2 regions of the Psychrobacillus sp. 05T411 genome follow, and region 1 is predicted to be linked to the other one. Evidence: a T-box and tRNA genes for the amino acid it is inferred to sense, from the RefSeq annotation. Region 1 holds a T-box; the other holds one or more tRNA genes.
The links. A T-box is a leader RNA that pairs with one kind of tRNA and senses whether it is charged. The one in region 1 lies ahead of AC1DFT_RS07370 (valine--tRNA ligase), so its partner is inferred to be a tRNA-Val.
Positions count from the first base shown of each region.

Region 1 (4,441 bases):
GGCCAAGGAGCTACTGTAATAGACTCCCCTTCATGCGGTAGGTTTTGCCAAATTTCTTCCGTGATGAAAGGCATAAATGGATGTAATAGTCTCATTGTATTATCCAAAACATATGCTAATACAGAACGAGTCATTTTCTTCGCTTCTTCAGCGTCTCCGTTAAGCGGAAGTTTGGACATTTCAATATACCAGTCACAGAAATCATCCCAAATGAAGTTATAAAGGGCACGCCCTACTTCACCAAACTCATATTTCTCTGAAAGTCTTGTTACTTGCTCGATTGTTTCGTTTAGACGCGTTAAAATCCATGCATCTGCAACTGACTTTTTACCATCTAAATTAATTTCTTCAAATTTTAAGCCATCCATATTCATCAATGCAAAACGAGATGCATTCCAAATTTTATTGGCAAAGTTCCAAACTGCTTCTACTTTTTCAGTAGAATAACGTAAATCTTGCCCTGGGGATGAACCAGTACTTAAGAAATAACGTAGAGAATCGGCACCGTATTGGTCGATTACGTCCATTGGGTCTATCCCGTTTCCAAGTGATTTAGACATTTTACGTCCATCTTCTGCACGAACAAGTCCATGGATTAATACATCCTCAAACGGACGAGTTCCTGTAAATTCGATTCCTTGGAAAATCATACGGGAAACCCAGAAGAATATAATATCATAACCAGTTACAAGTGCATTCGTTGGATAATATTTTTTAAACTCTTCGTTTTCTGCACTCGGCCAACCAAGTGTGGAGAATGGCCATAAAGCTGAGGAGAACCAAGTATCTAATACATCTTCGTCTTGTTGCCAATTGTCAGCGTCAGCTGGAGCATCGTGTCCAACATAAACTTCGCCAGTTTCTTTATGATACCAAGCAGGGATTCGATGACCCCACCATAATTGTCGGGAAATACACCAATCATGGATATTTTCCATCCATTGTAAGTAGGTTTTCTCAAAGCGGTCCGGTACAAAGTTTACTTTTCCTTCCGCTTGTTGTAACTTAATCGCTTCTTCTGCAAGTGGTTGCATTTTAACGAACCATTGTAAAGATAAATAAGGTTCAACAACGGCTCCACTACGCTCTGAATGGCCTACTGAATGTAAATGTTCTTCTATTTTGAATAAAACACCTGCATCTTGTAAATCCTTAACGATTTGTTTACGGCATGCAAAACGATCCATACCTTCGTAACTTGCAGCGTTTTTATTCATCGTACCGTCTTCATTCATCACTAAAATACGTTGTAAATTATGACGGTTACCAATTTCAAAGTCATTCGGGTCATGGGCAGGGGTAATTTTCACTGCTCCACTACCAAATTCCATATCTACGTAATCATCTCCAACGATTGGAATTTCGCGTCCAATGATTGGCAGTTTAACTGTTTTCCCGATTAAATGTTTATAACGCTCATCTTCCGGATGTACCGCTACTGCCGTATCACCTAGCATCGTTTCCGGGCGAGTTGTTGCAACATCAATGGAACCAGTACCATCTGTTAGTGGGTAATGCATATGATAGAATGCACCCTGTACATCTTTGTGTATTACTTCGATATCGGATAGTGCCGTTTTTGTCGCAGGATCCCAGTTAATAATGTACTCACCACGGTAAATTAGCCCTTTATTGTACAGCTTAACGAAAACTTCTTTTACAGCATTCGATAAACCTTCGTCTAGTGTGAAACGCTCACGAGAGTAGTCTAGACCAAGTCCAAGTTTTGACCATTGTGCACGAATATGACCTGCATATTCTTCTTTCCATTTCCATGTTTCTTCGACAAACTTTTCGCGGCCTAGATCATAACGAGAAATATTTTCCGAACGTAGCTTTTCTTCTACTTTTGCTTGTGTTGCAATACCTGCGTGGTCCATACCAGGTAACCAAAGTGCATCGTACCCTTGCATACGTTTCATACGTGTCAGAATATCTTGTAGAGTAGTGTCCCAAGCGTGACCTAAATGTAATTTTCCAGTTACGTTTGGAGGTGGTATTACGATAGTATACGGTTTTTTATCACTTTCTGGGTGTGCTTCGAAGAATTTTCCTTCAAGCCACCACTCATATCGACCTTTTTCAATCGACTGAGGATCATACTTGGTTGGCATCGTTGTTTCATTTGTCATATTGTTTCCTCCTAAAAAATGAATATAAAAAAACTCCTGTCGTCATTAAAGGACGAAGGAGTTTGTTCGCGGTACCACCTTTATTCGCAGATGCCAAAATGCACATCACGCTCTCAATTCGATAACGGCTTCAAACCGGCATTTGCTACTATTAGTTCACAAATGCTGCTCATGGGCTACCTTCAAATGGCGATTAACAGAAACATTTCAGCAAATTGTTTCCTTTCTTTTGATAACCAAGTCATTTTACTCTTCCCATTCATTGCATCATTATTTAGTTGTCAATATTGTACCTAATCTTATCATATGTCGTCAAGTCAAGTCTCGTGAAAGGAGAATATTATGAAAAGAAAAGGCTATAATCCTTATTTACTACCTGATTGGCTTCGCAGAACACGGTTTTATTGTAAAGGTGTTATTATTCCCATTTGTGGTTTTCAAGTAATACGTGTTTTAATCGTCCCTACCACATGGGACATCTTAATCCTTGTTTTTTTACTCTTCCTCTGTTTTTTGTTTTACAGAGACATAATTTGATGGATAGGAAATCTTGGAGTAGCCATCATCCAAATCCAAAATGAATTGAAGTTCTGACTCTTCTATTTTTGTCTGATCGCTTTCGGGTGTTTCCTTTGTTTCCTTTGTTGCTGTTGTTTCTTTTGTTTCTTTTGTTTCTTTTGTTTCTTTTGTTTCTTTTGTTTCTTTTATTTCTTTTATTTCTTTTTCTTCGGATATCGGTTCCAGTTCTATTTTTTTCTCAATCTCAATTTCAATTTCTACTTCTTCTTGATTGGGACCTTCGAATTCGCAATGAACAGACCATGCAATTTCAATTGCTGCATGCTCTGCTGTTTTCGCCTTCACATGTTGAACGTTTAAAGTAGGTGAACTGCCTGCACGTATTTTATCCTTGGAAATTTCTACACTCATTGGTACAGCATATTCAAAATAACCTACTTCGCCCTGTACATCTAAATCTTCAATTTGTGTTACATCACTCGTAGCATGATGTGCATGTTCACCTTCTTCAAATTCAACATGACAGGTAATGTGGTAAATCCCCACTATTTGAATCGATTCCTCTGTTTCTTGTTGTTCGAATTGTGGAGTAACTGCCACCGTTCTTATTTCTTTTGGTACACCAAAGCTTGCAGGAAAAAGAAACTGCTCTTTTACATCCCAATTTTTTGCTTCCATTTGTCATCCTCCTTCATATAGGACAACTTATGAAAAATTAGGGTAGAATAGAACACTGTTTTACTTACGGGTCTGGTCCTCTACGAGTTGCTTCCATTCAGACCAATCTGAAAATCTTGGAATTGTCAGATGCTTATTATAAGATTGTGTTTTCACATATACTTTCGTTTTGCAATCATTTAGTGTGTTTAACACATCCGGTTTATCATCGAAATAATAATCCAGCTGTAATTTTTGAATAATCATCACTTTTTCTTGATCTTTCATTCCACAATAGAAGTTTTCATCTTTTACTGGAAACCCTTGTTCTCTTAACCAGGTTTTAGTACGTTCTCCATGTTCGGACGGTCTTGCCGTTATATAAAAAACTTCATGTCCAGCCGTCGTTAATTGCTGCAACATTTCCACTGCATCTGGATAAGGCGGACAATCGGTATAATATATATCTTCCAACGAGTTATTCCACATGTGAGACCCTTCTTCAGAAGTCATTCCAAAAGGCTCGTGGATTTCCACCTTATTTAATGCATGAAAAATATCCAGCGCAATATGTTGATTTAATTTTTGATTATAAAGTTGAAAAGCATGTTCACGGAGATTGATCAATGTATCATCAATATCGAACCCAAATCTCATTTCATTATCCCTCATTTATATACTGGATATCCAACAAATTTAAAATCTTTCCCGATTTTTACAATGTCTGTATCCACTAGTTCTACTGCGTCACCCATACTTTCAATTCCAGTGCCTCCCAGAAATGAAGGGGCATTTTTTCCACCAATTAATTTCGGTGCAATGTAAATAACCGCTTTATCGATTAAATTATTTTCTAAAAAGGCGGCGTTAATCGTACCTCCACCTTCAATAAGTAAAGAGGAGATCGATTTTTCTCCTAAAATCGTTACGACTTCAAGTGGATTAACATGCTTCGGATCAGATGTGTGAAAAATAGAAACACCTAATTTTTCTAAAGCAGCTTTCTTTTCTTCGTCATAGTTTGCACTTGTAAAAATCCACGTATCGGCAAGCTTATCTGTGACTAATTTCGATTCAAGTGGGATTCTTAAAGCGGAATCTAGCACCACTCGAAGTGGATTTCGGCCATTTGG
Region 1 is NZ_JBFTLO010000007.1:102,820-107,260, reverse strand. It holds gene AC1DFT_RS07370 (valine--tRNA ligase) at 1-2,132, opposite strand, end outside; T-box leader at 2,178-2,404, opposite strand; gene AC1DFT_RS07365 (hypothetical protein) at 2,628-3,329, opposite strand; gene AC1DFT_RS07360 (5' nucleotidase, NT5C type) at 3,390-3,965, opposite strand; gene ribD (bifunctional diaminohydroxyphosphoribosylaminopyrimidine deaminase/5-amino-6-(5-phosphoribosylamino)uracil reductase RibD) at 3,977-4,441, opposite strand, start outside.

Region 2 (4,441 bases), on a different contig from region 1:
CGACCAGTTTTATAAAGTACATTCTTTTAACTCTGTTTGCGCAAGTACTATCAGTCAATATGCAGCCGTTGAGGCATTGAAGCAAGGTACTCATACAGAGGAAGTAATTGCAATGAAAAAAGAATACAAAGTTAGGAAAGATTACGCATATAATCGATTAATAAAAATGGATTTAGAAGTTGTTGAACCAAAAGGTGCATTTTATATTTTTCCTTCCATCAAAAACACAGGTTTAACTTCAGAAGATTTTGCAATGAAGCTACTTGATCAAGAAAAGGTAGCCGTTATACCTGGTAATGCATTTTCAGACTTTGGAGAAGGATTTATTCGAATTTCGTTTGCTCAATCTATGGAAGAATTGAAAAAGGGACTAGATGGAATTGAACGTTTTTTGTCTTCTGTTAAATCACTGAATTTATAATTATATACTTTAGTTACTAAGCACAGTTTAGAAATTTTTAATATTAGAGGGTGTTTTAGAGTGTTTATTCACAGACTTAAAGAGTGTCTAGGTGAAAATAAAGTTAGCCAAAATGAAAACGAACTGTTCCGTCATAGCCATGACGAATCTTTTCATAAACCAGTAGAACCGGATGTCGTTTGCTTTCCGACGGGACGAAAAGACGTTGAAATGATTATGGAAGTAGCACGTGAGAGTAGTGTTCCTATAACACCGTTTGGTGCTGGATCTGGATTAGAAGGACAAGCGATTCCAATCAATAAAGGTATTTCTATTAACTTCGAAAATATGAATAACGTTGTAAACTTTTCACCAGAAGATTTAATGATTACTGTTCAGCCGGGAATTACACGGTTACAATTAAATAAATTTGTAAACCGACACGGTTTGATGTTTCCAATCGATCCAGGTGCAGATGCAACAATTGGCGGGATGGTGGCTACGAATGCTAGCGGTACGACAGCCGTTCGCTACGGGTCTATGCGGGATCAGCTACTCGATTTAGAAGTTGTTTTAGCTAATGGGACAGTTATTCATACAGGTTCACTTGCTAAAAAGTCGTCTTCTGGATACCATTTAAATGGCCTATTTGCTGGATCAGAAGGTACATTAGGCATCATTACAGAAATTACATTACGACTTCATGGTATTCCAGAGCATACTATTGCTGCAAGATGCACATTTCATACACCAAAAGCATGTGCAGAAGCAGCAAAAATAATATTACAAAGTGGAATTCCTGTTATGCGTATGGAGCTAGTTGATGCAGATAGTATTTCACAAGTGAATACCTATGGAGGTTACAATCTTCCAGTTGCTCACTCCCTGTTTTTTGAATTTGCAGGCACGATGACCTCTGTTGTGGAAGAGGCAAGGCTTGTAGAACAATTAATGCGCGAGCTTGATTGTGAAAACTGGGATGTCACAAGCGGTTCTAAAGAGCGCATGGAGCTTTGGAAAGCACGTCATGAACTGGCCTATGCATACCAACATGTAAAAGGAATGGCCAATACAGGAGCAGATGTGTGTGTTCCGATATCTAAACTCCCAGAACTTATCGTATATGCGCGCGAATTAATTGATGAAAGTGGATTGACCGGTGGTGTATTAGGTCATGTCGGCGATGGGAACTTCCATACAATTGTTCTTTATGACCCGAATGTGGAGGGGGATTTAGAAAAGGCGGAATATACGAATGAAGCGCTCGCAATAAGAGCCATCGAAGTCGGCGGAACATGTACAGGCGAACATGGTGTGGGGCTTGGTAAGAGAAAATTCCAAGAAAGAGAACATGGTGAAGCTCTTTTCATTATGAAACAAATGAAGCAAATGCTCGATCCAGAAGGATTATTAAACCCCGGAAAGATATTTTTCGAAGATTAAAGCCTATATATTTCCCTCTATTCATATTGGTAATTCACAGAATAGATTATTATATGCAGTTTCCACAACCTAGAAGGGTTGCGGGACTGTATATTTTTTATCGATTTTTAGGAATTCTCACGAAAGACAATATTGCTGTTTACCATTATGAATGAATTACATTTATACTAGGAACCTTCACTCTGAGTACAATAAACGTAACCTGTACGAATTCATAGCTGTTTCTCCAAGTTGGTCAAGCAGTTTATAGTTGGCAAACGCCCCAACAACTGCTCCGATACCAGGTAATAACTGAAACATTTTAACTAAGTCAATGTGATCTCTATATTCCTGTTGAAATTCCCGCCAGTCCATATCGGCAATATTATGTTTTTGTTGCTCCCAATTTTCAATAATAAATAATACATCTTTTCGTTTTTCTTCACTTGAAAAAGCTAACAGGAAAATATGCAAAAGGAAAAGTCGTTCCTCATAATCATCCGTATCAAATCCATAAATAGAAGCAGCCTCAAAAAGAAATTTCATTTTTATCGATAACAGTAATGGAAAATCAGCAAGTCCAAGCAGTATCCCCCCAGCTCCTGTGCCAGCCCCTTCAATAACAGCCGTTTTTCGGAAGGTAGAGAGTTTTTCTTTCAGTAACTCGTCTCGCTCATAAAGACTAGGCTCTAATGGTAGCCGTTTTTTCGTTGTCATATTTGAACCGACAAGCGTTGCTTTCACCATGTTTTTAATACTTTCCGTCATCACTTGATGAAATTTTTCTGGAATAAGACCGTTAATCTTGTTCTGTACATTTTTAGACGTCCGGCCTATGATGCCAGATTTCTTTGTTATTCTATGCTTCCAAAAGTGAAGTTGTTGCTCTACTTCTTTTGTATAATCAACCATATTTCGCCTCTTTTCTTCGCTCCATCTTTTTACTTTCTAGTATAGCCCATTAGATAATTAATTAAATGGACTATAGCAGTGTTTTCAATACATCTAAAGCCTTAGCGGCCAATATTATAGAACAATAAGTCGTCTAAAGTATTGTACTCTTTAGATCAAACTTATATAATAGCAGAAGCGACATATAAGGATCTGATAGTTCAGCGGGAGAATACGTCCTTGACAGGGACGGGGTCGGGGGTTCGAATCCCTCTCAGATCATACGCAAAGGCACATTCCATTAATAGGGGTGTGCTTTTATTTAGGAGGGAAATCCAAATGCAAATCCGAAAATTGAACATTCATGAAGAAGCTCCAATTGATTTATTGTTAATGGCTGATCCTTCCCTAACATTAGTAGAACAATACTTGAATATGGGAGAGTGCTATGTTGCTGAAAACGACGAAGAAATAATCGGAGTCTATGTAATGCTTCCTAAAAGACCGGACACAATTGAACTTGTAAATATCGCGGTTTCTGAGTACGAACAAGGAAAAGGAATTGGAAAGCAATTGATCTTGGATGCGATTCAGAGGTCCAAAGTAAAAGGCTATAAAACAATCGAGGTTGGAACAGGTAATTCCAGTATAGGTCAGCTCGCTTTGTATCAAAAATGTGGGTTTAGAATCACCGGGGTTGATCGTGGTTTTTTCACGAGACATTATAAAGAGGATATTTATGAAAACGGTATTTGGTGTAGAGATATGATACGACTATCTCAAGTATTAAATTAACAAGGACTTTCAACCATTTATTTCATGGGTGAAAGTCCTTCTTTTTATGCCAATCGACCAGAATTTTGCTTTTTAATTAAAATGACAAAAAGGCTTGCTAATAAACAGAAAACCCCTGCCATAAGAAAGGCTCCAGTATAAGAATTAAAAAATTGAAAAATTAGCCCTCCCCCATAAGCTGCAGCTGCTGCACCTACCTGGTGAGACGCAAAGATCCATCCATAAATGACGCCACTTTGCTTGACGCCAAAAATTTGTCTAGAGATACTTATCGTTGGCGGAACAGTGGCAATCCAATCTAATCCATAAAATACGGAAAAAACAAATAATAACGTCATGTTCCCTTCCTTTAATGCATAAGGAAGTAGTACTAGGGAAGTCCCCCTAAAAGCATAGTAGGTAAATAATAGCCAACGATTATCAAAACGATCTGATAGCCAACCAGATAAAGTGGTCCCAATCAAATTGAATAATCCCATAAAAGAAAGAAGCGAAGCCGCTGTAACCAAAGGAACACCGAAACTAATACAATAAGAAACAAAATGCGTACCAAATAAACCATTCGTGGAAAAACCACAAATAAAGAAACTACCTGCTAATAACCAAAATGCCTTCACTTTCACTGCTGCCGTCAAACCTTTGAATGCAATTACGATAGGGTTTTCCTTTTGTCCTTCATCGCTCTCTTCTATTTCCTCTTCCAGCCCATACCGCAGAAGTCCAACGTCTTTAGGACTGTTTTTCATAAATAAAAGAATAATGATTAACATAATCAAACTCAAAGTCACAATTAATCCCATGGCTGGACGCCACGAATAATTTTCAATAATACTCGCCAAGACAGGAAGTAAAATTAACTGCCCTGTCGCTGTACTTGCGGTTAAAATTCCTACAGCAAGACCTCTTCTTTTCTCAAACCAATGATTGGCCACA
Region 2 is NZ_JBFTLO010000004.1:69,275-73,715, forward strand. It holds gene AC1DFT_RS04515 (aminotransferase A) at 1-421, shown strand, start outside; gene AC1DFT_RS04520 (FAD-binding oxidoreductase) at 482-1,843, shown strand; gene AC1DFT_RS04525 (EcsC family protein) at 2,021-2,734, opposite strand; tRNA gene AC1DFT_RS04530 (tRNA-Val) at 2,924-2,995, shown strand; gene AC1DFT_RS04535 (GNAT family N-acetyltransferase) at 3,053-3,508, shown strand; gene AC1DFT_RS04540 (MFS transporter) at 3,553-4,441, opposite strand, start outside.
Region 2: it encodes a tRNA-Val, which carries the amino acid that the T-box ahead of AC1DFT_RS07370 (valine--tRNA ligase) is inferred to sense. The anticodon was not compared.